4 regions of the Paenibacillus sp. FSL R7-0128 genome follow, and region 1 is predicted to be linked to each of the others. Evidence: riboswitches for the same ligand, from Rfam matches in the RefSeq annotation. Region 1 holds a riboswitch; each other region holds the start of a gene.

Region 1 (7,658 bases):
GGATAGGGTATGTAGAACTTCGAGCGGTGACAGACGCATTAAGCCGGTATTCATACTGACCAGAAACAGAATGACGATAAGCACAGCAAGCAGTGTCAGAATACCAGCCTCTCTGGAACGGCGCGGCTTGGCCGGGGGGAATGAGGTGGAACGGTTCATTTCAGCTCCCCCTTGCGTTTGCTGGCCAGATAGATGAAGAACGGTACGCCGAATACTGCAATTAAGGCACCTATTGGTGTTTCGTATGGCGCATTAATCATCCTGGCCGCAATATCGGCCACCAGGACCAGAATGCTTCCAAGGACTGCGGAGCAGGGAATAATCCAGCGGTAGTCAACCCCAACGAGGTAACGCGTAATATGCGGAATCATTAATCCGACAAAAGCGATCGGCCCCACCGTGGAGACTGCCGCTCCGGCGAGGATGACGACAATAATCATCCCTGCAGTCTGTACCAGACCGGTGCGCTGTCCGAGACCTGCTGCAACATCCCTGCCCAGGCTCAGTAGCGTAATCGAACGCGACAACATCAGCGCACCGATTAGGGCCGCCGCGACCCAAGGAGATATTACCTGCAGCTGCTTCCAGCTCGCTCCTCCAATCCCCCCGGCCATCCAAAAGGCGATATCCTGGGAGAGGCTGAACAGGATAGCAATGCCCTGGCTGACCGCCAGCAGCATGGCGCTTACTGCCGCACCGGCGAGGGTCAGCCGAAGCGGGGTCAGTCCGCTATGGGAGAGCGATCCGATCCCGAATACCAGCAGTGAGGCTACAGCCGCTCCAAGGAAGCAGTACAGCATGATGTACGCGAAGGATAGTGTTGGCGCGAAGGCAAAAGCCAGGGCCAGTCCAACGCCCGCACCTGCATTAAGACCAATCAGTCCGGAATCCGCCAGCGGGTTGCGGGTCATCCCCTGCATAATCGCACCGGCAACGGCAAAACATGCGCCGACCAGCGCTCCTGCGGCAGCCCGGGGAATCCGCAGCTCCCGGATGACCTGATGCTGGGGCAGCTCCGGATTGAACCGGAACACCGCCTCCCATACGGTAGCCAGCCGGATATCCGCCGCACCAACCGATACGGATACCATCAGGCCGAAGACAATCGCTGCTATTCCCAGCACCAGAATAACAGCAGCGGCAAGCGGCCGCGACCGGACAGATGTGTTCCCTTCAACAGAAGGAGCTTGTAGAGCAGAATCTGTGGATGAAGCCATATGCCGTCTCCTTATCAGGATTATTAGGGAAATATAGATGATTATGATTCTCATTATCGCAAAGATATGAATATTGTTCAACTTAAAAAAGAGGCAGGCTTCTATATCCTAAGGATATAAAAGCCTGCACAATTCTCCGGCTGGTAAAGAACCTATTTTACAAAACTGCTCAGAATATCATCGATGGTCTTGGTATTGGCTATAGGGCCGCTGTACAGCCAGCTGGTATCTTTGCCGAATTCATGAACATTCCCTGCCTTAACGGCCGGAATTCCCTTCCAGACTGCACCTTCTGTAATCTCAGCTCCGCTTGCCTTGTCACTATTCACCAGAATGATATGCTCTGCAGTCAGCTCAGATAATTTCTCCAGTGAAATCGGGTTCCACGGTGCTCTGGATTCTGCAGGAATGTCGGTCACGAGATTCGGGAGCTTCACTCCAAGATCGCCATACAATACCGCACCGCTGCTGCGGGTCTCATCTACAATGAAGAAATTCTTGGACACCAGCCACAGAACCGCTACTGAATCATCGCCAATTGCCGCTGAGACAGCCGCTTTGGCTGAAGCCGCTTTCTGGTCATAGTCTGCAATAGCCTTCTCCGCTTCCGGTGTCTTATTGAGCAGCTCACCGATCTTGAGCAAGGCTGCGCGCCAGTCACTGCTGACCTCATCGCCGAGTACATAGGTTGGTGCAATCTTATTCAGCTGGTCATAAAGACCGTTCTGAACCGAGCCCTCCGACTGGACGATGTGAAAATCCGGCGTGAAGCTGGTGACGGCTTCAAGCGGCAGGTCATAGCTGATCGGCGGAACGTCCTTAAGCTCAGCGGCCAGGTAAGCCTGAGTACCATTCTTCGTAGACCACTGGGCAACCGGAGTCACGCCGAGTGCTACCAGATAATCCTCCAGATAAGAAGCAATTACACGCTGCGGATTAGCGGGAACGGTCACCTTATGTCCCATTGCATCCGTTACGGTCTTCTCCACAGCGGGTGCAGCAGTTGCTGCAGGTACCGCAGTGGCCTCCGCAGTCGCTTCTGCGGTTGCCGCAGGTGCGGTGCCTGCTCCACCGTTACTGCCTGCGTTGCTATTATCATTTCCGCAAGCGGACAGCAGCAGTGTTGTAGTCATAAGTCCGGCCACCGCCAGCTTCCCGCTTCTTGATCCTTGCAGGTTGAACGAAAACATTGAATACCCCTCCTGTATGTTACCCTCATGATTGGCAAAAGCTCTGTTACCTTCATCTTGTCTATACTGATGATATTGATTCTCATTCTCTATGTCAACCAATAACTTATAATAACGTAAAAACGGCCGTCTCCGCATTAAGCAGAAACAGCCATCTTCCTAATCTTCTATATTATTTATGCAGATGGAAAGGTACAGTCGCGATTACAATGTCCTTCTGATTCATCAGATATGAACGGATGAACAAGCTGGTCTGATTATGCAGCACCGCCTGCCACCAGTGCTTGGTCACGAATTGCGGAATCAGGACGGTAATATGATCCGTTGAAGAGGTCTTCCACTCTACTGTATCGATGAACTTCACCAGCGGGCGGATAATGCTGCGGTAGCGGGAGCGCAGGACGATCAGGCGTACGCCGGGGTTCCACTCCTCCCACTTCTGCTCCATCTTGTGAATCTCTTCTTCATCGAAGCCTACATATACAGCGACCACATTATCTGTCAATGACTTCGCATAGCTGATCGAATGCAGTACAGCACGAGTCACACCGGCGACCGGAACGACTACGGTGCTTCCTTTGATACAAGGCTTATCGGTAGCCGGGCAGATCCGCAGCTGATCGGCAATATTCATATAATGGCGGTGAATCCGGTGGAACACGATGATAACAGCCGGCAGGAAGATGAAGGCCATCCACACGCTGGAGAATTTAGTGATTATGAAAATCAGGGTGATCGTTAATGTAGTGAGCATCCCCACCGTATTGACGGCGAACTTGCTCTGCCAGCCTTTCGGCTTCGTTCTGTACCATTGGACCATCATGCCCAGCTGCGACAGCGTGAACGGAATGAATACCCCTACTGCATATAATGGAATGAGTCCTTCCGTATTCCCGTGAAACGCCGCCACCAGCACAGCCGACATAACACCGAGGAAAATAATACCGTTGGAGAAGCCCAGCCGGTCGCCGCGCACCATGAAGGCATGGGGCAGATATTTGTCTTTGGCGAACATGAACGCCAGCAGCGGGAAGGCCGAGTACGCCGTATTGGCTGCCAGGAACAGGATAACCGCCGTAATCCCCTGAATGAAGAAGTACAGTCCGCCGCGGCCGAAGGTAGATTCGGTAATCTGTGAGACCACGGTGGCCTTCTCATCAGGCATGATACCGTACCAGTAAGCGAGCAGCGTAATACCTGTGAACATTACCCCGAGAATGAGGCCCATGAGCATCAGCGTTTTGGCTGCATTTTTCTCCGCGGGCGCTTTGAAGTTAGGAATGGCATTGGAGACCGCTTCTACCCCGGTCAGAGCCGAACAGCCGGAGCTGAAGGCCTTCAGCAGCAGAAACATACTCACGTTCGATACGGCCGAGCCAATCTCAGGAACATGGGCATGGGCGCCGCCGGTCATATATTTGAAGACCCCCGAGATGATGAGCACGAAGATGGAAACCACGAACAGATAGACCGGGATAGCGATGAAGGAGGCCGATTCGGTCACTCCCCGCAGGTTAACAATCGTTAAGAGCACGATAACAGATACCGCTATCAGAACACTATGATTATGCAGACTTGGAAAAGCTGAAGTGATTGCATCCGTCCCCGCCGACGCACTTACCGCCACCGTCAGAATGTAATCCACCAGCAGAGAGCCGCCGGCCAGTAAGCCGGTATGCACCCCTAGATTGCTTTTGGCGACAATATACGCGCCCCCGCCTTGGGGATAAGCGAAGATCGTCTGCCGGTAGGACAGAATCAGAATAGCCAGCAGGCCCAATACGGCTAATGCAATTGGCAAGGAGTACCAGATAGCGGTGAACCCGGCGGCCACCAGTACAATCAGAATTTGTTCTGTTCCGTAGGCTACAGACGAGAGCGCATCAGAAGACAGGACAGCCAGTGCTTTCACCTTGGATAACTTTTCATGATCGAGTTCGTTCGACTTCATCGGACGCCCGATCAATAGTCGTTTTACCTTGCTTACCATTGTAGTAACAGTTCCTCTCTTGGTTAAGTTGAAACGGGTTTCCCTGCGCTGTTTTCATAAGTGGATTTCATAAATGCAGGCACCAAAATAAGCATACGGAAATGATCCGCATGCCTTAGTGTGCATGGTCATTATCCCACTAGTGGCTTACGAGGTTAGCTGGCGGATTCGGACTGTGGTAGCCCTACGGTTACAGGTCAAGTAGCCTGCTCCGATTCACCCCTTTTGGCCTTGGCCAAAGTGTGGTTCCCCCGTTTTTCCTTCCGGAAAATTCAGCGCATATTCAACTTCTCACAAGGACTAATATTAAGCTACAACACGTCTTCCGTAAAGCGTGGAAACAAATGAAAAAAGAATGAAAAGCACTCAAAACAACCAAATTCATCATCCGGTATGTCTTGATCTTTCATTCTCTTTCATTATCCCTTTACCACGTGATTTTACAGGGTTTTTGCATATTATTTTTTACTAAAATTAAGGGTATTCTCTTCTCTTCCTTCTGCCCGTCAGCTTCTTACTCCGCAGGCTCCTCTTTGCGTCCTGTCCAGAGCAGAATGGAGATTAAGGCAAAGGCTATAAGTGCAAGCAGAGGGATCGTTATAAATCCGAACCAGTTCAGATAATCCTTGTTGCACGGTACGCCGATGGTACAGGGAAGCACCTTGCTGAGCGCCGGAATTTTCTGCTCCGCATAATGATATATGGAGATGCTGCCGCCAATCAGACTAAGGGGAAGCACGTATGGAATGATCCGCTTGTCCCCCCGGTAGGTGGCGATCCCCAGCAGGAACAGCTGCGGATACATGAAGATCCGCTGGAACCAGCACAGCTTACAGGGCTCGTAATTTAGGACCTCACTGAGATACAGGCTTCCTGCTACAGCCACCACACAGACGAACCAGGCCAAGTAGAGACAGTTACGCCGGCAGAAGGCAGAGAAGGCGGTCATTGGGCGGTCCCTGCTCCCGCTGCTGCTGTTGCTGCCTGAATCTGGGCGTCAATCGCCTCCATATTGAAAGGCTCCTTCACCTTGATGCCGTTCACGTACAAGGAAGGCGTATTCGTTACGCCCGTATCGGTGCCAAGCTGAATATCCCGCTCCAGCTCGCTTACGTAGGTACGCTCGTCAATGTCCTTGCGCAGCAGGTCGTAATCCACCGGCAGCTCCAGCTGCTTGGCGAGACTCACCAGGAAGTCAGGTGTAGCCCATTCCTTCTCTTCATTCCCCTGATTGGCATAGATCGCATCGAAATACTTCCAGAACGCTTCCTGGTTCTGATGATAGACCGATAGCGCTGCCAGGGAGGCCGTTCTGGAATCCGTACCGAGGAAGGCCAGATTCACGAAATAGAAGGCTGCTTTATTCTGATCGACATAGCCCTGAACGATCTGCGGCTTGATCACACCGGTGAACTGGGCGCAAGCCGGACATTTGAAATCGCCGAATTCCACAATTTTGACCGGAGCATCCTCCTTGCCAAGCCGCATCATTTCGCTGTAATTGAAGGCAACCGGCTTACTGTCTGTACCGGCAGGCGAAGAGTCCTTCGATGCCAGCATAAATAAGCCTACAAAAATAATAATGACGATGGCCACCGTACTCACGATCAGAATTCTCGTTTTCTGCTTCTGCTGCTCCTGCTCTGCCCTGCGCTTCTCCTGCTTGCTCATCTGGGGAGCCGTGACATTGTTCTTTTTTGTTTTGCTCAAAGAGAGTTCCTTTCCGTCCTCAGGACTATCGTGATAAAAGAATAGTTACTTTCAAATTATATAATGTTAACTCTCTTGTTGGCAATCGCTGTCTTATACGGCTTCATTCTCCTCCGCTGACTCCCCCTCCCCTGTATCCTTGCCGAAAAATACCTCCGGGGAATGCTCCTGCGACTGCAGCTTAATTCTGAAGAAGAATTGTGTGCCGCCCCCTTCTGCCGGTTCTGCCCAGATCTCTCCTTGCATCAGGTCTACAAGCTTCTTGCAGATCGCAAGGCCCAGACCCGTGCCGGGGTACTTACGGGTATGCGACCCGTCCACCTGCGAGAAGGACTGGAAGAGCAGCTGCAGCTTATCCGGTGAGATGCCAATGCCGGTGTCGCGCACCATGAATTGCAGCGCCTGAGCGGTCTCCCTGACGCCATAGGACTCCACCTTAACCGTTACCGTGCCGGATGGCGTGAATTTCACCGCATTGCCGATCAGGTTGATGAGAATCTGGCGGATACGCGCAGCATCCCCGGTGAACTTGTCAGGAAGCCCCTCCTCGATCAGAAGCTCCAGAGATAACGGCTTGTCTTGTGTGCTCACCATGAACAGGTCCATACAGCCCTGGAGCAGCGCCTTCAGCCCGAAAGAATCCTTGTTCAGCGAGAGGGCATCCGCCTCCAGCCGGGAGATGTCGAGAATATCGCTCATCACATGCAGCAGAGCATGGCTGCTTGTACTCTGAAGCCGCAGGAGCTCCAGATGCTCAGGATTGCTGATCTCCTCGGACAGCAGCTGGTTGACGCCGATAATGCCGTTCAGCGGCGTGCGGATTTCATGGCTCATGGTGGCGAGGAACTCGCTTTTCATCGTCACCGCACTCTCCGCGGTATCCCTGGCCTCCAGCAGCTCATACTGATACTTCATCAGGGCAGTCACATCCTCGGCCACAATATAGACCCACTGCTCCGTATGATGCAGCAAAGGAAAGACGGTGACACTACAGATCAGCTGCTCCCCGCCTTTGCTCCGTACCTTCAGCTCCAGCTTGGAGGACTGCCCCCGTGAAGCGCGCGTTATGGCATCCCGTACGGCAGCTTCATCCCGTTCGCTGTATAGTATCGCCTTATAATTCCCCAGTTCTTCGCTGCTATATCCGGTAATGTCCCGCAGAGCAGGATTAGCACTGATTATCTTCTTACGGGCAGGATCAATGCAGATTACCATATCAGGGTTATGCTCGAACAGCGCAGTATACCGCTGCTCATTGAAGGCGGCTGACTGGAGTACCCGCTGCCGGTCCCTGTACAACAGAGCAAGGACGATCGACACAATGAACAGGAAGGAGCCGCAGAGGATCATTCCCAGTATCGAATCCTGCAAATAGAGCACGTGCGCGGCTGCACTGGACGGTTCTCCTGGAGAGAATGAAGCGCCCGCCATGGCAGCGTAATGGATGCCTGTGAACGCGCCGGTCAGGGTCAGGACAAGCAGCAGCTTTTTGAAGCTGAACATATTGTAGGCCTGCTCCAGCCACTTCGGATCGTAGGAAGCGGTGACCAC
Region 2 (7,658 bases), 1.4 Mb from region 1:
CTGGGATAACCCGGTTTGGCTGCTCGAGCTGTTTAGGATCGCGTTATATTTCAGCGATTCCAGATGATCCAGATATTCTATGGAAGCAGACCACTTCAACAACTGTTCCAGGATCCTTTCGGTATTGTGTGCACAGCAGCTCTCGCTTTCGCCGCCGGTCAACGCATCTTCCAGCTTGTTATATTCCCCCCAGTGTTCTGACTTCTCCGATACTTTATCTTTGATAAAAGCCGTAGCTTTCGAGCTGTTATTGCCATTCGCAAATGTTCTTCCCTTCAAAAAATCATAGAAATTCAAAGAAGCCGACTTGTACTTCTCCTCCCCCATAAGGTTATAACGGTGCATCGCAGCAAGAACCATGGGTAAGTGAGTGTTGGCATGCAGGTTATCAAGTACATCCTCACCGGCTGCCAGGGGCTCCAGGAAATAATCCCGGTCGAACAGCTTGGCCAGCTCAAGGAGCTGGGGATCTCCTGTGATCTCATGCAGGGTGTACAAGGCGTCGCCAATCCCCCCGAATTCGTTCACCGGATTCAGCTTCGTACAACGGAGTATCCCGTCAATTTTCCAGAAGGATAACTTCTCGAATCGTCTGCGTATATAATGCGCCAGGTTCAGGGCCAGGGTCATGGCTTTGGAGCTGCCGAGACAGATGTGACAGTCCACCAGTCCCTGTATGATTTTGTGCAGAGTATAATAGGGCGCCCATACATTCCTGTTCTCTTCGAACTCCAGAATATCGAGTGTATCTTCTTCGAAGGCACTCAAATACCCGTTTGGCTTCGCACATAACTCCATAATATCAATAATCTCAAGTGCTTTTGCCTTCAAAACCTCATCCCGGTCCCCAAATCCGAATTTGGCACAAGCCGACAGAAAATGTCCGGCTAAATGTCCCCGGAGGCCAACCTCCACGGCTTCCCATCCGCCCAGGGGCTCTGCAGAAGACCCCATTCCCGCATTGATTCTAAATGTGTGCATAAGCCGGTTCGTATCAAACTCAGTAATATACTTTTTAACAAGCGCTCTGCGGCACGCAAAATCCCCGTCAGTCAGCCTTACTTCATCCAGACCAAAGTTAGCATACAAGCTCGGACACCTCAGTTTCTATAAAATAATAGTGCAGCGTAGAACTCCTGCATCTATATTTTATAATGCCGGACATCTATAATTGAATTCATCACCTTTGGTTAACCTATACTATTTTCAGATTTTGTATCTGTTTATGTAAGGAGGATAAGGCATGCACAACAACGTGATATTACACTTCGATAAAGTATTGAACGTACAAGATTTGGGTTCCCATAGGACTGAAAGCTTATATACGCATCCTGACAGGAGGCTGGAGTGGGAAGTTTTCCTCTATTTGGCCGATGGGCAAATGGAGGTCTGGGAGGAAGAAACGGAGTATCTCATCCGCAAGGGAGAATTTCTGTTCCTGAAAAGCGGTCTGCATCACTGGGGAGAACCCCGCACACCTGCGGGCACTTCATGGTACTGGATTCATTTCTTCTGTAATTCCGAGGGAGAAGCGGAGCAGAACGGTAATCCATTAAAAGGAAAACCATTATTAGAAGAATTCCGTAAGTGCATTACACTTCCCAAGCACGGAAGGATCTCACACCCCGAGAAGCTGGAGAAGCAGCTGAAAGCCGCCGTTCAACTGTACAATACAACAGATCCGCTCCGCACCATCACGCTATGCCTGCAAACGATGGAGCTGTTCATCACTCTCTTCAGGCAGTCTCTTCACCAGTCCCCGCTGAGCAAGTCGGACCGGACGGTAAGCAGAATTATCGGATTTCTTGAACAAAAGGACAGCTACACCCTCAATTCACAGGAGCTTTCCGCTTCTCTGGAGATGAATTACAGTTACTTGTGTGAAGTCTTCAAACATAAAACAGGGAGCACCATCCAAATGTACAATGCCCAATTCTTCATGGACAAAGCAGCAGGAATGATGCGCAACACAAATCTGAATGTCTCCGAGATCAGCGAGCGGCTCGGCTTCAACTCCCCCTTTTACTTTAGCCGGGTATTCCGCAAAGTGAAGGGCTGCTCCCCCTCAGAGTATATGAGCAGGATTTATTGAGAAATTGTATGGAGGGCTTGTTGTGTCTATTACACGCGGCTTTTCGAACGAACCCTGGAAATTGAACTCCGCGTCCTCCTTAGAGATACAGCCGGGAAGCCCCGGCTGTATCTCTGTCTTATTCACCTGTATAGCGAATTGCTTGATGCGCTCGCCCACTTGATCACGAACCCGCACCATTCTTTATCCTTTAACAATCCCATAATTGTAAGTCTGGTTTTGTCACCCAGTACCTTTAATTTCTCTGCCATTTCGATGTTGAACATATGCACTGTCCTCTTAGAATTCTTAAATACGTGGTACATAATTATGTACTTATATATTAGATACCATGTCTCAAAAGCAAATATTAATTCCTGCTTCCTTCCAATCGGACCCTGCATTTTATACAATACTTGCAAAATGCAATCAAATTATTTATAACTAGGTTATGAGATAAAAACATCTTCAACCCAATAAACAAAAGAAGATAGCACAATAACGTTGAAAATCATTAGAATTAGCGCAGCTCAGTAAACTTTACCCGATAAGCAGCTTATCCTCCGGATACCGATATTTTTGCTTCACATTTTTTTGTGCCAGTGCTAAAGCTAAAGTCAAAGGCCCTAGTCTCCCGATGTACATTGTAATTATGATGATGCATTTTCCCAGTGGCGAAAGTTCTGATGTTATTCCCATAGACATTCCTACAGTTCCAAATGCAGAGGTTGCTTCAAAGAGAAGCGCCAGGAAATCTTTAGGATGAGCATATTCTGTAATGGATAGAAGAAAGGTGGCTGTAAGAACTACACCCAGGGATATGGTCATTACTGCCAGTGCCCTGAATATGATATCCTGGGAGATGCGTTTTTTAAGCAGTTGCACATCTGTTTTCCCCTTAATCGTTGAGACGATACTTAACATAAGTACAGCAAATGTGGTCGTTTTTATACCTCCTCCAGTCGATCCGGACGAAGCCCCAACAAACATCAGGAAAATCATAAAAAATTGTGAGGCCGGGAGCATTGCTCCAATATCGATGGAATTAAAGCCGGCTGTCCGGGTAACAACACCCTGAAAATATGCCGCCCAAGTTCTTTCACTCCAAGAGAGAGTACTGAATGTTTTTGTGTTAAAAAGTTCAATCGCAAAAATCACCAAAAACCCTGCCATACAAAGGAGTCCAGAAGTAATTAAAACTATTTTTGTATGAAAGGAAAGATCTCTCCATCTTCTTTTCCGGTACAGATCCAGAATCACCGTGAACCCAATCCCGCCGATGATAAACAAAAAAGAGATAACAATATTAACTAACGGGTCACCCACATAGCGGCTCAGACTGTCTGGCCATAATCCAAATCCGGCGTTATTGAAGGCAGACACTGAATGGAATATTCCATAATAAATGGACCTTGTTGTTCCTAGTTCATTTGCCCATCGAAGGGCCAACACTATAGCTCCAGTTGTCTCCACGATAAATGAAATGAGAAAGATACTGAGTGATAACCGCACGACTCCTTGTGTTGTTACAGAATTAGATGATTGCTGGATAAGCAGACGTTCTTTTAATCCAATCTTTTTCCCCAAGATCACGGCGATCAAAACACTGAATGTCATAAATCCCAAACCGCCAATTTGAATCAGAAGTAGGATAATGACCTGTCCAAAATGAGAAAAATCGGTACCGGTATCAAGTACAACGAGGCCCGTTACACATACGGCTGAAGTCGAAGTAAACAGTGCTGCCAGCCACCCTATACTAAGTCCGCTGGACGAAGATATCGGCAAGGCCAGCAGCACTGTACCAAGAAATATAGGGACTGCAAAACCGAGTAAAATGATTCTGGATGAGGTCAGTCTGAGATTTGTGATGAAGGATGAGATTTTGTTAAAGAACATATCATTGGCTCCCATTATAATTCAAGTTAGTTGCCAGCTGCCGCCCGCTGAAAACTATGCTGTTCCCTAAGATAATCCAGTAATATACGGTTGAAGAGCTGGGGCTGACACAGATGAGTCGGATACATCGCATCCTCAAGGATCGCCAGACGGGCAGACGGATACTTGCTGGCTGTTCTTTTCACCTGCTCCAGCGCCCATTCATTCTGATTCCCGGATACAACAAGAACAGGAATCTGCAGCCGTAATGCGAACCCGTAGCTGTCCGTTTGTCTAAGTGCCAGCCGCTGCTTAATTAATTCCGTTGTCCGTTCATGCACAAGCTCTTTCCTGAGAATATGATAAGCCGAGAGCCACTTATTGTAGGTGATGCGCAAGGAACGGACGAACATTTCGGCAGGAAGATAATGGGCCGCCCATGCGCAGACCTCAAAGATTCCTTTCATTTTACTGCCTCTCGCCGTGTAATCCTCCTGAAAATAACTGTCCACCAATACCATATTTATTATCCGTTCAGGGTACAGATAGGCGAATTTCTGGGCGAGCACAGCACCACTGGAACAAGCTACGATAACAGCCTTCTCTACAGATAAAGCGTCCAATAACAGCTTCAAATCTTCACATTGTGTGTCTACGATCCGGCTGATCTCCACATCCATTTTACCCGATTGCCCGTTCCCTCTCAAATCGAATACGATCACTTTGGCACGCTTGCTGAAATAATCCGCTTGCGGCTCAAACAGATGATGAGAGGTCGAATAATCATGAATAAAAACAATAGGCAGACCGCTGCCCGACATCTCATAATACAGCGACGTTCCATTCACTTCAATATGCGGCATATACAGTGCATCCTCTCATGAACGCTTGCGGGGTTAGCTGCCGGATTCGGGCCTGAAAGTAGCCCTACTCGTTTTTCCCGAGATTCACCCCATGTAACCTGGTTCCCCCGCTTCCTATAAGGAATTCAGCGATTAACTATTATTTTACAGACGTTTCCTTGCTTTCTTCCCCCAGCACCTTCAGGTCATCCTGAACGCTTCCCTTCCATAAGGGCACTCCGGAACGGTAGGCAGCCCGGCCATTTAAGTGACCTGCTACCGGTGAAGTGATGAATACAAATACAATCGCCAGCAGAAGCTTGACATTAACCGTTCCGTCTTTGAACCAAAAGTACAGGAAACCTCCTGTCAGCAAACACAATACCCCGAAGGTTGCACTTTTGGTAGCCGCATGTGAACGCAGATAGACATCGGGCAGCCGGACTAAGCCGAAGGCACTTAAGCCGCAGAAGACTGCACCCATTACCACAAGAATAGAGCTAATCAGTTCACCTGTCATTGGGGTTCCCTCCATCCTCTATAACGGCTCCCCGTTCAATATATCTGGCCAGTGCCGTAGTACCAATAAACGTCAGAATCCCGATAACCAGAATGACTTCTATAAAATCCTGGGTATCCAGCAGCATACTGAAGACGGTTATCATAGCGAGTACATGAATGCCGATCGTATCGAGTGCGGCAACCCTGTCGGAGCGGGTTGGCCCTTTCAGGAGACGGAACAGGCAGGCCAGCATCGCCAGAGCCAGAATGATCATGGCCACGGTTAGCATAACTGGGATCATTAACGGGTCACCTCCCTGATCGCTCGTTCGAAAGTGCCTCTAATCTGCGTGACCATCAGCTGTGCATCTTTAATATCAATAGCATGAATGTACAGCGTCTTGCCATCCTTGGACACATCAAGAGTCAGGGTTCCCGGTGTCAGACAAATCAGGCACGAGAGCAGTGTGACCTCCCAGGGTGTGGCCAAGGCAGTCTCATAAGCAAAGATACCGGGACGTATAGCCAGTTTTGGACGGATGATATGGCCAATGACCACGAAATTCGAGACCGTAAGTTCACGGGCAAAGATCAGCAGAAGCTTCAGTACAGCCCATATACGTATGAGATAGAAGGTCCGGGGCTGGGACCTGGATTTCCTAAATAACAGTAAAAGTCCGATGCCCAGCAGATAACCTACTAAGAAGCTTGAGCCAGAGCCATTGTTATTTATCGCCATCCACAGAAAGGCAATCAACAGATTAAACAGGAATTGTAAGGCCATATTCACTACTCCTTCATTATGGCTTCAATATATAGCGCAGGTGAAGCCAGAACCTCGCCAGCCTGCGATACATAAGTATACACATACTCCGCTCCGATCCCCATTGCAATCACAAGCAGCAGCAGGCCGGCAGCCACAGCCGAAGCAACCTTCAAGCTCACCTTAGGCTGCTCTTCCTTGGGTTCATTTCCCCAGAAGGCCAGCCTGAACACCTTCATCAGGGAGAACAGCACCAGAAAGCTTGATCCCAGACCAATGAGGGACAGCGTCAGCATCCCCTCGGACAACGCTCCACGGAGGATCATAATTTTGCCGGCAAAACCGCTAAGCGGCGGAATCCCCACCAGGGCGAGCGCCAGAATAAAAAACATCCAGCCGAGGAGCGGATACTTTCTGATCATCCCGCCCATACTGCCTAGCCGGTCAGTTCCGGCTGCGGATATAATCATCCCGCCCAGAATAAACATAAGTCCCTTGGCCAGCATATCGTGCAGCAGATAGAAGACTGCCCCATTCATTGAATCTGCAGTCCCTGCAGCAAGCCCAAAGGCTACAAATCCAACGCTGATAATGACGTTATAATTCAGAATCCGCGGGATATCCCTATAAGCCACTGCCCCCAGGCTGCCCAGGATCATGGTAGCAGCAGCCATCCAGGCGATCCAGTCATGAGTGAAGCCGGGATCGTTCACGAACAACAACGTGAAGGTGCGGATGATTGCATAGAGTCCTACTTTGGTCAGCAGGGCACCGAACAACGCTCTGACAGCCGCCGGAGGTGCACTGTAGGACCCTGGAAGCCAGAAGAACAGGAATAGTCCTGCCTTCAGGGAGAATACAATCAAGAACAAAACAGCAATCACATTAAGCACGCCGCCTTGTCCCGCTTCAGCGATACGCTGGGACAGGTGCGCCATGTTGAGCGTTCCTACCGCTGCATAGAGATAAGCTACCGCAGCTACGAACAGTGTCGAGGATACGATATTAATAAGCAGGTATTTCGACGTTTCTCTTAGCTGAAGCTTGGTCCCACCGAGTGAGATGAGCGCATAAGAAGAAATCAGCATGACCTCAAAAAAGACAAACAGGTTGAAAATATCCCCCGTAAGAAACGAGCCGTATACCCCGACCAGCAAAAACTGAAAGAACGTATAGTAATAGAACCGCTCCCGCTGCTCTCCAATACTGCTGAAGGAGTAGCACAGAATCGCAAAACTGACGATCGAAGCCATCGTTACCAGCAATACAGCAAACATATCACCTACAAATACAATGCCATACGGAGGAGCCCAGCCCCCCATCTGCAGGGTCAGTATGCCCTCGGAGTGGACACGTGTAACCAGCAGCACCGCAATCAGAATGTTAAGCAGACCGCTGAGCGCACTAATCACGCGCTGAAGCCGGATCTTCTCTTTGAGAAAAATCAGGATGACAGCCGTAGCCAGCGGAATGAGAATCGGGAGCACCAATAGATTACTCATTCGTTGTCCTCCTTAATGCTGTCCATTTCATCAGTACCCCGCGTCTGATAAGACCGGTATGCGAGTACGAAAAAGAAAGCTGTGACCCCAAAGCTGATGAC
Region 3 (7,658 bases), on a different contig from region 1:
AACGCTGGATACGAAGGCATTGGGTAAAAGAGTGCTCAAAAGCTTCATTCCGATTGAGCGGCCGGGAGCGGCGGATTATGTGATCAGTGTAGTCATGGACTACCAGGCGATCTCCTCAGTCATCCGCGAGCAGCTGTTCAATAATATCACCACCTCGGTACTGCTGCTTATTATCTTTCTCTTGGCGAGTTATGTCCTGGCCGGTGTTGTTACACGCCCGATTCAGGATATACTGGCTAAGGTCAATGATGTGGCCAAGGGCAAGTTCGAGCCCCCGCTTAATGTATCCAGCCGCGATGAGCTTGGACAGCTGGCCCAGCGCATCAATGCGATGACCTCACATCTGCTGCAGCACACGAACCGGCTGGGGCAGACACTGGAGGAGAACCGTGCGGTTAAGGAGCATCTGGAGTCGGTCATTAACGGCACTTCGGATGCCATCCACACGGTGGATATGGAAGGGCGGATCATCAGTACGAACAGAGCGTTCGAGGATCTCTATGGATGGGGCGCTGCGGATGCTCTGGTCAAGCCGCCTTATCTGGTTCCGGCCACTGTGCAGCAGCAGGAGAGTATACGATTGCAGCAGCTTAAGGACGGGGCATCTCTGCCGCCTGTGGAGACCGTCAGGCTGAAGCGTGACGGTTCCCTGGTAGAGGTCAGCGTCAGCAGCTCGGTTATCCGGGATGAAGAGGGCCAGCCGCAGTCGGTTGTCCATGTATCCCGTGACATGACCGAGCGCAACCGGATCGAGGAGCTGCTCAGACGCTCGGAGAAGCTGACTACAGTCGGCCAGCTTGCCGCAGGCGTTGCCCATGAGATCCGTAATCCCTTGACCACCTTGCGGGGCTTCCTGCAGCTTCAGCAGGAGAAGAAGGTTCTCGTTCCGCTGCATATTGATCTGATGCTCTCGGAGCTGGACCGGATCAATATGATTGTCAGTGAGTTCCTGATTCTGGCGAAGCCGCAGGCTGTTCATTTCCAGCAAAGGGATCTGCGGCATATTGTCGGCGATGTCATCTCCCTGCTGGACAGTCAGGCCCACCTGTTCGGCATTGAATTCACCACACATTTCTCGGGAGTACCCGCCATGGTGCACTGTGAGGAGAATCAGCTGAAGCAGGTATTTATCAATGTAATCAAAAATGCGATCGAAGCGATGCCGGACGGGGGAACGATTACCGTGGAGCAGCAGGAGCAGGATGATTCTGTGGTTGTTGTGATCACGGATGAGGGCGGAGGCGTCCCTGAGGATATGCTGCCCAAGCTGGGAGAGCCGTTCTTTACGAACAAAGAGTCCGGAACCGGTCTCGGCTTGATGGTCAGCCAGCGGATCATTCAGGCTCATAAGGGCAGCCTGGAGATTAGAAGCGAGTATGGCCGGGGGGCACAGGTAATTATCAAGCTGCCTGAAGCGAAGGAGCCAGTACCGCCGGCCGTTATGAATATAGAACGGAGTGAAGACGAACATGAGAATCAATAAATTCATCAGTGAGACAGGCTATTGTTCACGCCGTGAAGCAGACAAGCTGGTCGAGGGAGGGCGGGTCACCATCAACGGGGAGCCCGCTATGCTGGGCAGCCAAGCCGAGGCCGGAGATATTGTCCTGATTGACGGACAGCCGCTTCAGACGGGCAGCAGGATCGTGTATATCGCGCTTCATAAGCCGGTTGGCATTACCTCTACTACAGAAGCGCATATTCAAGGCAATATTGTCGATTTCATAGGGCATGAGGAGCGGATTTTCCCGATCGGGCGGCTCGACAAGGATTCAGAGGGATTGATTCTGCTGACCAATGACGGTGACATTGTTAACAAAATTTTACGCGCAGAAGGCAAGCATGAGAAGGAATATGTGGTCACTGTAGATCGGCCCGTCACGCCTTCTTTTCTGACCGGTATGTCCACCGGCGTGAAAATTCTGGGCAGTAAGACACTTCCCTGTGAAATTACGCGTATTAGTGAGCGGGTATTCCGTATCGTTCTGACTGAGGGCAAGAACCGGCAAATCCGCCGCATGTGCAGTGCCTTCGGTTATGAAGTCCGGCGGCTGCAGCGCATCCGGGTAATGAATATCCGCCTTGGCGCACTGAAGACTGGAGAATGGCGGGAGCTGTCCCAGGAAGAGAAGCAAGAGCTGGGGGCTATGCTGAACTATCAGCTGCAATAAGATTATAATGCCCATACCTATAATAAGAGCTGCTCCGATAGACCCCTGGTAGGGCCGTTCGAAGCAGCTCTTATTTGTTTCCTTACTATCAGGGAGCTGTTACATTAGAGACATCCGTTGTCTCCGCAGCAGCGTCCTTATATTTACGCAGGATGGATACTTCTACCCGGCGGTTCTTGGCCCGCCCGGCAGCCGTAGCATTGCTAGCGATGGGATGATATTCGCCAGAGCCGGTCGGGCTGAACTTCGTCGGGTCCAGGTTGGGATTCAGCAGCAGAATCTTCATGAACTCAAGGGCACGATCTACACTAAGATCCCAGTTCGAGGAGTACGTGCTGTTGGAGATCGGAACATTATCGGTATGCCCCTGCACCAATACTTCATAATCAGGGAATTGCTGCAGCATAGTTGAGATCGACTTGGCCAACTGGCGGGATTCATCTTTCACTACAGCCTGTCCCGAAGCGAAGAGGGCATTGTCGCTAATCGTGATCATCAGCTGGGACTGATTCAGCTTGGTGCTAAGCAAGTCAGTCATTCCGTTGTTCTTGATGTACTGGTCGAACTGCTTCTTCAGCTTCTCCAGATCCTCCTGCTCCTTGGCACGGAGCTTGGACAGATCGGAGGTGCCGGTGTTCTTGGAGATCACGCTGTTCATTTTATCCTGCTTGCCCTGGTCCAGCTGGGTGCTGGTCGGAGAATCCGACCGGTACTCCAGGACGCCGCCGCCGCCGCTGAGCGCTGAATTGAAGGCTTCAGCCATTTGCTGGAACTTCACGGCGTCCGTAGCGCTCATGGCGTACATAACAAGGAACAGAGCAACCAGCAAGGTCATCAGGTCGGAATAGGGAAGCAGCCAGGATTCATCGGCGTGCTCTTCATGTTCCTCATGCCTAGTCTTTTTGCTCACTGGAAGCCCCCTCCTTCTCGCTCAGCTTGGCACGCTCGGACGGAGTCAGGAAGACGGACAGCTTCTGGTTAATAGCTATGGTAGACACCCCGGACTGGATGGAGAGCAGACCCTCCACCATCATCAGGCGGACTTCAATCTCGCGTTTGGATATCCGCTTCAGCTTGTTGGCCATAGGGTGCCACATGACATAACCGGTGAATATCCCGAGCAGGGTTGCAATGAAGGCACCGGCAATCGCGTGGGCCAGGACGTCCATATTACTCATATCACCCAAGGCGGCAATCAGCCCGATAACAGCCCCGAGTACCCCTAGTGTAGGGGCATACATCCCGGCTTGGGAGAAGATCAAGGCTCCGGCTTTATGTCTGTCTTCAGTGGCATGAATATCTTCCATTAATACATCACGGACGAACTCCTGATCATTGCCGTCAATAATCATCCGCATGCCGTTTCGGAGGAAATTATCTTCAATTTCATCGACATTGGACTCCAGAGCCAGCAGCCCTTCGCGGCGGGTAATGGATGCCCATTCCATGAACATGGTAATCAGTTCGGGCTTACCGACCATCTTTTTCTTCGTAAACAGGATCTTCAACAGCTTAGGGAAATTCTTGACTTCCGACATCGGAAAGGCCATGAAGATGGAGGCAGCCGTGCCAAGAAAAATAATGACATAGGCAGCGGGGTTGTTCAAGCTTGCAAGTGGAGCATGCTTGAGTATCATCCCCCAGATTACTGCGATCAGACCAAACACCAGGCCTAGAATTGTTGAGATTTCCATTTATGCACCTCGTCCATGAGAATTAAGAAGTGATCGACTAACCGCGTAATTCGTCCTTGAACCGCGGGAGAACACTCTGTTCGTAACCAAATCACGTATATTCTTCTTTATCGACATCATTCCCTTTTTTGTGAAGTGATTTTTTCGGCTATAATAGATAAGGTAGGTTATTATTCATCAGCGAAGAAAACGGAGTGATTGATGTGGGAGTTAAGCATGGCAGGGATTACGGTGAAATTCTGGTTGAACTGACAGGAGCCGTTGGACGGATTACAGACGGGTACATTTTTTTTGAAATGGAGCCTGAAGAGTGGACGAATCTGCCGGAGGAATCGAGGCAGGAGGTCTGGGAGGCGCTTGCGGAAGACCTGTTCTACGCACTGGGCAACGAGCCGGTCATTCAGGTGGGCAGCGGAGTTGTGATGTACGATAAAGAAACACACCGCATTAATATTCTGCTGGGCGATGAGGATCTGGCTTCGGTCGTTCTTGTATAAAGCAGGGGAAAAATGCGGCAGCGGGTTTGTCCCGGGCATCCGGCCATGTTAAAATTGGAAGTGGAGTACTAATTGCCGGGATGTCAGAATACATTTAATCAAAAATCTTTGGCCTGGCACATCCCTTGGACTTTCAGAAGCTGAGGGATGTTTTATTTGAAGGAGAAGAGCAGGCTGAAGGAACCGTTAACTTAGCAAGGGAGGAAACGAATTGCAATTAACTGAGGAACAACTGCAGGAGCAGATCGGCAAGCTTGAGGGCTGGAAGCTGGAGAGGGATAGGCTGGTGCGCAAATATATGTTCAGTGAATATATGAAGGGAATTGCCTTTGTGGATGAGGTAGCGACAATTTCGGAGGCCTTTGACCATCACCCGCATATCACCATTGATTACAAGACGGTTGTTCTGCGGCTGGCTGCAGATGTGGAGAAGCTTGATCTCCGCCAGGCGCATGAATTTAATGAGGCATTCGAGAAGACCCGCTAGAGGACAAGGCCCCTATGGAGACAACAGGAATATCTAATTAATAGAAATGCCCGTGCAAGGATCGTTCGTTATCCTCGTCACGGGCATTATACATTTAAAATGAGGAGCATGGTGTGAGTACAGGTTGCGGATTATTTCTTCTCGGCCAGCCATAGGGCTACATTCGCAATCTCTTCAGGGGCCAGCCTGTCTTTGAAGGGAGGCATCTGTCCGCGGCCCTTGGTGACTATGCTGAAGATCTGAGCTGCGTCATGCGAAGCGCCTTCCTGCTGCAGGCTGGGTCCCGCCCCGCCCTGAAGCTGGTCTCCGTGGCAGGAGATACAATTGGCCTTCACTGTGGCTTCTGCGCCCGCAGCGTCCAGCACAACCTCCGGCATGGTCGGCTTGTTCTGCTCCGCCACCTCGGATTTACCGGGTAGGGTAAACATTAAGATTACTGCAAAGGCACAGGCGGCAAAAAACAAACCGCTCATGATCCATTTCTGCATCTGCATCCGTCCCTCCATGTAAGCTGCTGTCTCCATTATAGCGGATGGTGAAGCGTTATCATAGTATGTGTGTCAAAAAAATGAACACAAATGATCCATTTTTTGCAAAACTCTCTTGTCTCCGGTGCTATTCCTCATAGACCATGCAATAAAAAGGCTTATTACCGGTCGGAGTGCGGCGTTCATAGGTATCCGTTATGGTGAACCCGCATTTCTGGTAGGCGCGGATGGCGCGCTGGTTCCAGGTCAGCACCTCCAGGTCGATCTCACATTCCGGGTAACGCGACCGTGCTGCCTGCACAATAGCCTTCATGAACAGATGCCCCATTCCATGGCCGCACAGCTCGGGCCGCATTCCGACACCAAGCCGGACTACCCCCTCCATCGGAAAGAGCTGGGCGAAGCCGCACAGATCCCCCTCTCCATTCACAACCGATACATATTGCCTACTTCGCAGCTGCGGGTCTCCGAACTCCACGCCCAGCGCCTGCATCTGCTCCCAGGACATCCAGCCGTAAATATTATACGGCGGCTTGTAGCTCCACTCACAGATCTCAGCGGCATGCTGCGGCTCCATAGGCACCACGTAAAAGGTTAGCGGGGAGCTAATCATTAGGCGAGGCCTCCTTCCAGGGGAAATAAATTCAATATAATTATATACAAAAACAGCGAGTTTCGACGCAATTTCCGTGCGGAAATCCAGAAACTTGACAAACGCCAAAATATATTTTCCGAAAGCGCAGAATCAGTGTTTTACAAATATAGAGAGGGGTAAGTAATTTTATAGACAAAAAAAGCCCTTCTCCAAGATTTCGGCAAAAATCTCGGAAAAGAGCGTTAGGTTACAAAGGATTATTGTACATCATCGTTGTCTTGGGAATCCGAAGCTACAGTCTTGTAGGCATCTGTACTCATGATTCGCTTGGCGCCAACGTAGCGGTTGACGTAATAGCTGTCACTCAGCGAACTGATGGTTACACCACGTGAGGAAGAGGCATGGGCGAATTCGCCGTCACCAACATAAATACCTACATGGGATATGCCCTTACCGCTTGTATTGAAGAATACAAGATCGCCCGGTCTCATCTCGTCACGGGACACGGCAGAGCCCATCTGATACTGGGAGCCGGATTGATGGGGCAGGTTAATGCCGATCTTATCAAAAACATACATTGTAAATCCGGAGCAATCAAACCCGTTAGTTGATGTACCGCCGGACACGTATTTGGTTCCGATGGCTTTGTCGATCACTTTATCCATTTTGGAATCCGCGAAAGCGCTTCCTGCTCCGATGGTGAAGATAATGGACAAGCTTAGTACTGCGGCTGCTAGCTTCTTCTTCAAAAGTAAATACCCCTTCCAATGCCTACGAGGTTAGCTTAAGGGTTCGGTTGAAGGTCCCCTATGACCCCTCTTAGAATAGGAGGTCAATTCACCCAAAGTGGTTCCCCCGTTTCCCTAATTCATTAGGGAACTCGGCACGACTGTTGATTAGGATTAGCGGTTCATTCAATACATGACAAAACCTTTGTTAAAATCGATTCAATAATTACAAAAATGTTACTAAAAACTCACTGCGATAATTGTAACAAAGACTTCGGCGCTTGGCAATCACTTATAACATATTAATGCATCTTTTTTGCTGTTTTTTAGAGTTATAGCCCTTTCCAAAGACTCATATCTATGCGCAGGGGTTAATTTATATGATTATTTCTTTGTTTTTGCAAAAAAATGCTGTTTCAAGGCTGCGAATTCGGTGTAAAAGGTAGAATAAGGAAAAGGAAAAACCCGGAAATGATTACGGCAATAATCATCCCGAGCTCGTATAAGTTACATTTAGTTGTTAGAGGCTGAAATATTCGGGGTATGCTTCAAGGGGTCAATCGTAAGCGACAGCTTGGTAGGCTGTTGTGCTCATTACTCGTTTGGCGCCAACGTAGCGGTTGGCCCAGTAGGACTGGCTCATCGAACTGATGGTTACACCACGTGAACTTGAGGACTGTGCGAACTTCCCGTTTCCAACATAAATACCGACATGGGACACTCCGTTACCCAGGGTATTGAAGAACACGAGATCACCGGAACGCAGATTGCTCTTGGATACACTTGTTCCAACTTTGAACTGTGCTTTGGAGGTACGGGGCAAGGTAAGCCCGACATTCTTGAACACATACTTGGTAAATCCGGAACAGTCGAAGCCGCTGGTGGTTGTGCCCCCGGTTTTATACGACGTTCCAATGGTTTTTGAAATCACAGTATCCATTTTGGAATCTGCGAAGGCACTGCCCGCTCCGAGTGTGAATACCATCACAAGACCCAGC
Region 4 (7,658 bases), 3.6 Mb from region 1:
GGCGGAAATTACGTATGCGAACGCACTGGAACGATTTGGGATACTCTGAAAACAGGAGTAAAAGCGGTGAAAAATGAAGTATAGCGGATATATTAAACTTTTATGACGGAAAAACGGCCGATTATTACAATATTTTAATCATTTTTTTACGTAAACGTGGTTGAATCGTCCTTTACAACATGTATCAAAACAGGATATCATCTTTTCAGTGCAGTGAGCTGTTGTAACTGTGACAGTCACTAATTTCATGGATCGTCTCGCTGAGTCTCCGTATGGAGAACGGGGGAACCAATAATGCGCTGCCGCATGAACGTACAAGAGTACTGGCACAGAATTGCCGCAGGCATTATTTGATTTCTTTACGTGGTCTTTGGGGTGAATTTGAGGGCAACCGCCGTGAGCGGGTGACCTGAGATAGGGCGTCTCTCTTATGTCCGAACCCGACAGCTAACCCCGTAAGCGCAAGTAAGAGAGGAAACCTCGTGCATAAGCATTCCGACGTATTCGACACCGGGAAGCCACGAAAGAGTCCTCTATGAGCTCTTTTTAGGCTTCTTTTGTTTTGAATAATGAGAATGCTCCCGGCATACTGTTATATAACAGATCTCCGGAGTAACTATGCCGAGCAGGCGATCCATGAGCAGGAAACGCTGAAGCAAGTGCGGGCGTATCCTGTTGCAAACTCAAACCTAGTTTCGTCAGAAGTGATACAGTCACCTTGAACTAACTTGGACGACGGGGCTATGTAAGGAGGATGGAGAGAGTGGGCGTATTCCAACCAGAGGTATCCCATGATTCGCAATCATCCAGCAGGTCTTTCGCATTACGGTTGAAGCAAGTGAATCCCCGCGTAGTTTTACTTGCCGGTGTGGCATCGATTGTTATCGCACTGTTAATACTGCTGTACGTACACGGTCAGAGCAAAAAAGAAATTACCCTAGTAATAGACGGACAGGTACAGACACTGGAGACGCGGGAAACGCTGTTCAGTGATGTGCTGGCTAAGGAACAGATTTCGCTGCAGGCGCATGATGAATTATCTATTGGCCTTAGTGATGAAATAAAAGACGGCGACCGTATCGTGATTAACACTGCGCAGAAGTTCGCTCTTACCGTAGACGGAAAGACCGAGACGTTATTTACGACCGAGGATACCATTGGTCAGGCCATCGACAAGCTGGGCTACAGCCTGGAAGGCTTAGACAAGATTTACCCTTCGCTAGAAACCGCAGTATCTGCAGACATGGAAATCAAAATTGTCCGGATTAACAAGCATGTGGTTCAACGGACAACTAATTTGCCTTTCCGGGTCATTAAGACAGCAGACCCCTCATTGACCAAGGGAACCGTAAGAGTGGCACAGGCAGGTAAGCCTGGCGTAATGGTCCAGCACATCGAGAAGATCTATCAAGATGGCGAGCTGGCATCCATGCGCATGATCGGCAAGGAAGTACAGACGGTTACCAAGGACAAAATCATTGCCATTGGAACCAAGCCGCTTCCTAAGCCCGTCGTAGTTACTGCCAAAGTTTCCAAACCTGTAACAACCTCCAAGTCATCTAAAGCCAGCGCAAAGGCCAGCAATGTTACCAGTAAGGCTGGTGTGGATTTCGAGTACAAAAGAATGATCAAAAACGTATCCATGACTGCATATTCGTCTCAGGAACCGGGTATTGGAACACGTACTGCCTCCGGCACACGCGTAACGGAAGGCCGCACTATAGCTGTAGATCCTAGTGTTATACCGATTGGCTGGTGGGTGTACATTGAAGGATTAGGGTTTCGCCGAGCAGAGGATACTGGCGGTGCCATCAAAGGCAACAAGGTGGATGTCTATTACGATTCACTGAGCCATGCCCGTAATTTCGGCCGCAAGTCGCGCACACTCTATGTGATCGGACCTGTAAAGCCGGAGCTGAACTAAATGTAAAGTCTTTTGCAAATTAGCGGTTAATACGATATAGTGAGGGAAGCACTTACGAAATTTTAGAGAGCTGCCGCTCATCACTTATACATTCTTTAGCCAAAAAGAAGGGGAGCGAATCCTCTTCTTTTTGCGTTCTGGAGTAAGGAGTAAAAATATTTATGATTAAAGAGCTAATTGTGGTTGAAGGGAAAAGTGATACCGTTGCCGTTAAGCGGGCGGTTGAGGCCGATACGATTGAAACCGGGGGTTCGGCAGTGGATAACAGGGTCATTGCCAAGATCAAGCTGGCCATGGAGCGCCGGGGTGTAATCATTCTTACCGACCCGGATCATGCCGGAGAGCGAATCCGCAAAATCGTCGCGGCCAAGGTGCCGGGCTGCAAGCATGCCTTCATCCCGGAGAAGGATGCAACCCGCAAAGGAGATATCGGAATAGAGAATGCTTCGCCTGAGGCTATCCGCCATGCGCTGGAGCATGTACATACCTCCTTCGAGGGGGCGCCGCCCATCATTGGGCTGGATGAGCTTATGGCCGCAGGGCTGATGGTGCATCCCCGGGCGGCTGAGCGCAGAATGCAGCTTGGCAATCTGCTCGGTATCGGTTATTGCAATGGCAAGCAACTGTACAAACGTCTGGCGATGTTCGGCATTACCCGCGAAGAATTCGCGCAGGCCCTCGCCCAAATTGATCAGGGAGGCATTACTTCATGAGCGGTATCGAGAATATCTCGTCCCCAACAAGAACCAAAGCGATAATTCAGCGTTACGGATTCTCCTTCAAAAAAAGCCTGGGCCAGAACTTTCTGATCGATCAGAATATTCTGGACAAAATCGTGGATGCCGCCGGTCTGGACAGCACAGCCGGTGCGCTTGAGATTGGGCCGGGGATCGGAGCACTGACGGAACGGCTGGCGTTGACGGCCGGGGCCGTCACTGCGGTAGAGATTGACCGCAGGCTGATCCCGATTCTTAGGGATGTCCTGTCGCCATATCCCCATGTAAAGATCCGTAATGACGATGTGCTGAAGGTGAATCTGCAGGAGCTGTTCGCTGAGGATTTCGCGGGGAGGGACCGGGTTAGTGTCGTAGCTAACCTGCCGTATTATGTGACTACACCCATCCTCATGAAGCTGCTGGAGGAGAAGCTGCCGCTGGATAATATCGTGGTCATGATCCAGAAGGAGGTTGCCGAGCGTATGGCGGCGTCTCCGGGCGGCAAGGAGTATGGCAGCCTGAGTATTGCCGTCCAGTATTACAGCGAGCCTGAGCTGGTCTGTATGGTGCCGCGTACGGTGTTCATCCCGCAGCCTAACGTGGAATCGGCTGTGATCCGGCTGAAGGTCAGAGAACGCCCTCCGGTGGAGGTAGCGGACGAGAAGCATTTCTTTGGTGTGGTACAGGCGTCCTTTACCCAGCGGCGCAAGACGATTGCCAATAATCTTAAGGCCCGCTACTTCCCGGAAGAAGGGCGGGAGCGCCTGGAGGCGCTGCTCTCCGAAGCCGGCATTGAACCCTCGCGGCGCGGCGAGACGCTTAGCATTGAAGAGTATGCGCGGCTCAGTGCGGTTCTTCTGGCTGCAGGCATCGCATAGAATACAGAAAACCCTCCCGGCGGATGAACCAACCGGGGCCTTTGCCCATAACATGGGGTAGAGGTGGTGTTGTGATGAATCTAGGAGACTTGGTCATTCGTAAATCCTATGGCGGCGATGTGACCTTCCGGGTAGACAATATATTGCAGAATAGAGCAGTCATTAAAGGCACGGAGTTCCGTCTGCTGGCGGATTCCCCGCTGGAGGATCTGGTGCAGGTGCCTCCTACACGGGTTACCGAGCGGGGAGCGCGTGCGCAGATCAAGGCAACAGAATCTCTAACCTGGTTGCGTAAAGACCGGCAGGTGCAGAGCCAGCGAAGCGGAGAGAGCGTGTCGGGGTCCACGGGAACCTGGGGCCCATCTCCGAAGGAAGCGGCTTATTTTGAAGTGCCGGGTAAGGTCCTGCATTTGGATGGTGATGCACTCTATCTGAAGAAGAGCCTGAGTCTCTACGAGCAGCTGCGCATACCGGCGGAGGGACATCATGTCAACGAATCCAAAATGGCGGAGACGCTGTACCGTCTGCTGCCCCGTGTGCGTCCCGATATCGTAGTGATTACCGGCCATGATGGAGTACTTAAGCAACAGCAGAATTATGATCTGTACAGTCTGAGCAGCTATAAGAATTCACAGAATTTTGTGGCAGCCATCCGGGTGGCCCGTGAATATGAGCGGAATTTCGATGCTTTGACGATCGTAGCCGGAGCCTGCCAGTCGCACTTCGAGGCTCTCCTGGGCAATGGTGCCAACTTCGCCAGCTCCCCGGGCAGAATACTCATTCATGCCCTGGACCCGGTGTATATTGCGGCCAAGGCCTCTTTTACCTCTATCCGGGATACGGTGAACTTAAGCGATGTACTGAGTCATACGATCAGCGGCAATCAGGGGATGGGCGGAATAGAGACGCGGGGCAGCTTCCGGATCGGAATGCCTCAGCTGCAGAACCTGGCTACGCTGAAGGTAGCGCCTTCGGTGCTATAACCGGGTAAGTGATAACTGAACAGCGGAAGGAATAGGGTAAGCATTCGTGCTTATCCTATTTTGCTGCCACGGAAGCCGCTTATGACACAAGATGGGTCAGGGAGCAGCCAGTCATTATTACTGATAACAAGGTGCTTAAGTCAGGAATTTCCCCGTCTAAAAAAATTCCGTTGACAACTTTTTTCTCATCATCTATAATTATTTATTTAATTTGACAAGTGGTTATAGAAGTTGTATAATGGACAAGGAAAGAGGTGGTCGTCAGGTAATGGCTAATAACGCGCTGTTAGAAATTAAACGCAGTCTTGAAGCTCACGTCGGTCATAAGATCACGTTGCGGGCTAACGGTGGCCGTCGGAAGACCGTTGAACGCACCGGTGTCCTGGAAGAAACGTACCCTTCTGTATTTATTGTCAAACTCGATCAGGAGCAGCAGACCTTCAAGCGTGTCTCCTATAGCTATGCCGATATACTTACTGAATCTGTGGAAATCACAGTTACCGAAGACGATGGGCAGATGCGGATTATGTATATCAAAGCTTAGCGTCATGACAGTCTCCCTGCGGGGGGGCTGTTTTTTGATAGAATTTTTATGTTTTGGGGTCCCCGCAAAGTACCTGAGTCATCACCTACGCTAAAGCCCCACTTTGTGGGGTTATTTTGCATGTAGGGGGTCTTCCTGAATTATGCTGCATGACACTGGCCTCCCGGCTGCATACTACATAGGCAGTACGTTCATCATAGAGCAGCACACAAGGGAGGCATTCGTAATGAGCCGCAGAAGACGAAGCATGATGTCGGAGGAATTGAAGACGGAGCTGGCCAAGGAGCTTGGGTTCTACGAAACGGTTGAGCAGGAGGGCTGGGGCGGAATCCGGGCAGTCGATGCCGGGAATATGGTGAAACGGGCGATTCAGCTGGCAGAGCAGGCTGCTGCGCGGAAATTGTAAGCGGCTATAGCGGTGTCATGCCGCACCGGGTATCGCCTGCGGGCGGTACCTTTTCTGCTTCCTAGAACCGAATGTATATTTAATGGACTTCACTGTCAGTTTCTCATATAATATGTTAAGTTGTTTTGTACGGGAAAAGCTGAGGGTGGGTGAACGCCTTGAAAATGTATGAGAAGGCACCGGCAAAAATTAATCTGATGCTGGATGTGCTGCATAAGCGGGCTGACGGATTTCATGAAGTGGAAATGATAATGACAATGGTCGATCTGGCGGACCGTCTGGAGCTGTCGGAGCTGAAGCGGGATTCGATTATTATCTCAAGCCAGGCCGGATATATTCCGCTGGATGAGAAGAATCTGGCCTTCCAGGCGGCAAGGCTGATCAAGGACCGGTATAACGTCAGAAGCGGAGTACATATCCATCTGGACAAAAGAATTCCGGTCGCTGCCGGCCTCGCCGGCGGCAGCAGCGATGCCGCGGCTACGCTGCGCGGCCTGAACCGGCTCTGGCGCCTGGGCATCCCGGTGCAGGAGCTGCAGGAGCTGGGCGCTGAGCTGGGCTCAGACGTCCCGTTCTGCGTCACAGGAGGCACTGCCCTGGCTACGGGCAGGGGCGAACGGCTGACCCCAATCGCGAATCCTCCGCAAATGTGGGTCATCCTGGCGAAGCCGCCGATCAATGTATCGACGGCTGAGGTATACGGACGCGTGCGCGCCGGCAACATAGCGGTGCATCCGTCCGCGCTCCGCATGCAGCAGGCTCTGGAGGCCGGTGACTTCTCAGCCGTCTGTGAGGGCCTTGGCAACGTGCTGGAGGATGTGACTCTGAAGCTGCACCCTGAGGTGCAGCAGCTCAAGGAAGCGATGCTGAAGCTGGGGGCGGACGGCGTGCTGATGTCGGGGAGCGGTCCGACCGTATTTGGCCTTGTCTCCAAGCACTCCAAGGTGGCGAGAATCTATAACGGGCTGCGCGGATTCTGCAAGGAAGTCTATGCAGTGCGTTCGCTGAGCTAAGCGGAGCGGGACCATCCTCTGATAACGGAGGCAAAGCGGTTTCCGCTTGTGCAAATCCGTACAATAATGATATTATTCATAGTAATATTCGGTTTTGTATAAAGTGAATTTAAGAATCAAGCATGCATTATTCTTAAATTCAGCTTATAAGGCGAGGAGCATTCCGTGAAAAAACTTAAACGAAGCCAACGGTTAGTTGACATGACCCAATTTTTACTGGAGAAGCCGCATGATCTGCTGCCTCTGTCCACTTTTGCAGAGCGGTACGGTGCGGCGAAGTCATCGGTCAGCGAGGACCTGGCTATTATAAAAGAGGTATTTGAAGGCGAAGGAATGGGCGAGCTGCAGACACTGGCCGGGGCAGCGGGCGGAGTGCGTTATATTCCGCGCATGCCTATGGATATGGCGCTTGCCTTCGTGAACCGTCTGTGCGGGCAGCTTGAGCAGAGCGACCGGATACTGCCCGGCGGTTATCTGTATATGTCGGATCTGCTCGGCCTCCCGTCCCTGATGGAGCAGGCCGGCAAGATCATTGCCACCGCCTTCTACGGCGTGGAGATTGATGTCGTCATGACGGTGGAGACCAAGGGGATTCCGCTGGCGTACGCAACGGCTGCGCAGCTGGGGCTGCCTGTCGTGCTGGTCCGACGTGACCATCAGGTAACGGAGGGCTCGGCTGTAAGCATCAACTATGTGTCGGGCTCCCATAAGAGCATCCATACGATGTCCCTGTCCAGACGGGCACTGCGCGAGAAATCCCGGGTGCTGATTGTCGATGACTTCATGAAGGCGGGCGGCACCGTACGCGGAATGGTCGATCTGTTGGGTGAGTTCAATGCAGAGGTCGCAGGTGTGGGCGTACTCGTAGAGTCCGGCGACGTGGAGAATGAAGAACGCCTGCTGCATGACTACGTGTCGCTGGTGAAGCTGACAGAGGTGGACTCCAAGGTGCGGCGTATTTCGGCGTTTCCGGGCAACTATTTCTCCTCCTGAACGAGGGATACTGCCGGTTCTGAAAAGACGGGCATAATGTCGAAATTATGAGGATTCTTAAGATAACTGCACGAAATCTGTCGAAATCGACGATTCTGCAAAAATAATCTTCTTAATCAGGCATTATTTGGAATGAAAAAGAAGGAATTCGCTTTGCTGTGTGGAATTATACACCAAGTCTCTGATGGAAAAAGGTGGTGA

Evidence for each region. A riboswitch is a leader RNA that binds a small molecule or an ion and turns the genes downstream of it on or off. The one in region 1 is predicted to bind cyclic di-AMP.
Region 2: linked by a shared signal. The riboswitch ahead of NST26_RS11295 (alpha/beta fold hydrolase) and the one ahead of NST26_RS17070 (APC family permease) in region 1 are both predicted to bind cyclic di-AMP.
Region 3: linked by a shared signal. The riboswitch ahead of NST26_RS33830 (C40 family peptidase) and the one ahead of NST26_RS17070 (APC family permease) in region 1 are both predicted to bind cyclic di-AMP.
Region 4: linked by a shared signal. The riboswitch ahead of NST26_RS33455 (3D domain-containing protein) and the one ahead of NST26_RS17070 (APC family permease) in region 1 are both predicted to bind cyclic di-AMP.

What each region holds. Positions count from the first base shown of each region.
Region 1 covers NZ_JBBOCD010000001.1:4,139,049-4,146,706, forward strand. Annotated here, with positions in the region: gene NST26_RS17055 (FecCD family ABC transporter permease) at 1-159, opposite strand, end outside; gene NST26_RS17060 (FecCD family ABC transporter permease) at 156-1,217, opposite strand; gene NST26_RS17065 (ABC transporter substrate-binding protein) at 1,370-2,407, opposite strand; gene NST26_RS17070 (APC family permease) at 2,580-4,397, opposite strand; cyclic di-AMP (ydaO/yuaA leader) riboswitch at 4,526-4,685, opposite strand; gene NST26_RS17075 (disulfide oxidoreductase) at 4,912-5,346, opposite strand; gene NST26_RS17080 (DsbA family protein) at 5,343-6,107, opposite strand; gene NST26_RS17085 (sensor histidine kinase) at 6,201-7,658, opposite strand, start outside.
Region 2 covers NZ_JBBOCD010000001.1:2,753,991-2,761,648, reverse strand. Annotated here, with positions in the region: gene NST26_RS11315 (beta-L-arabinofuranosidase domain-containing protein) at 1-1,089, opposite strand, end outside; gene NST26_RS11310 (AraC family transcriptional regulator) at 1,244-2,092, shown strand; gene NST26_RS11305 (hypothetical protein) at 2,215-2,358, opposite strand; gene NST26_RS11300 (TrkH family potassium uptake protein) at 2,612-3,970, opposite strand; gene NST26_RS11295 (alpha/beta fold hydrolase) at 3,997-4,812, opposite strand; cyclic di-AMP (ydaO/yuaA leader) riboswitch at 4,820-4,953, opposite strand; gene mnhG (monovalent cation/H(+) antiporter subunit G) at 4,952-5,311, opposite strand; gene NST26_RS11285 (Na(+)/H(+) antiporter subunit F1) at 5,301-5,594, opposite strand; gene NST26_RS11280 (Na+/H+ antiporter subunit E) at 5,594-6,076, opposite strand; gene NST26_RS11275 (Na+/H+ antiporter subunit D) at 6,082-7,557, opposite strand; gene NST26_RS11270 (Na(+)/H(+) antiporter subunit C) at 7,554-7,658, opposite strand, start outside.
Region 3 covers NZ_JBBOCD010000002.1:27,285-34,942, reverse strand. Annotated here, with positions in the region: gene NST26_RS33870 (ATP-binding protein) at 1-1,483, shown strand, start outside; gene NST26_RS33865 (pseudouridine synthase) at 1,470-2,171, shown strand; gene motB (flagellar motor protein MotB) at 2,260-3,081, opposite strand; gene motA (flagellar motor stator protein MotA) at 3,065-3,865, opposite strand; gene NST26_RS33850 (hypothetical protein) at 4,069-4,362, shown strand; gene NST26_RS33845 (4a-hydroxytetrahydrobiopterin dehydratase) at 4,574-4,849, shown strand; gene NST26_RS33840 (c-type cytochrome) at 4,981-5,337, opposite strand; gene NST26_RS33835 (GNAT family N-acetyltransferase) at 5,465-5,950, opposite strand; gene NST26_RS33830 (C40 family peptidase) at 6,190-6,681, opposite strand; cyclic di-AMP (ydaO/yuaA leader) riboswitch at 6,686-6,828, opposite strand; gene NST26_RS33825 (C40 family peptidase) at 7,217-7,645, opposite strand.
Region 4 covers NZ_JBBOCD010000001.1:7,772,884-7,780,541, forward strand. Annotated here, with positions in the region: gene NST26_RS33450 (TatD family hydrolase) at 1-49, shown strand, start outside; cyclic di-AMP (ydaO/yuaA leader) riboswitch at 249-477, shown strand; gene NST26_RS33455 (3D domain-containing protein) at 764-1,924, shown strand; gene rnmV (ribonuclease M5) at 2,086-2,637, shown strand; gene rsmA (16S rRNA (adenine(1518)-N(6)/adenine(1519)-N(6))-dimethyltransferase RsmA) at 2,634-3,518, shown strand; gene yabG (sporulation peptidase YabG) at 3,593-4,501, shown strand; gene veg (biofilm formation stimulator Veg) at 4,770-5,045, shown strand; gene NST26_RS33480 (small, acid-soluble spore protein, alpha/beta type) at 5,272-5,451, shown strand; gene ispE (4-(cytidine 5'-diphospho)-2-C-methyl-D-erythritol kinase) at 5,610-6,464, shown strand; gene purR (pur operon repressor) at 6,630-7,457, shown strand.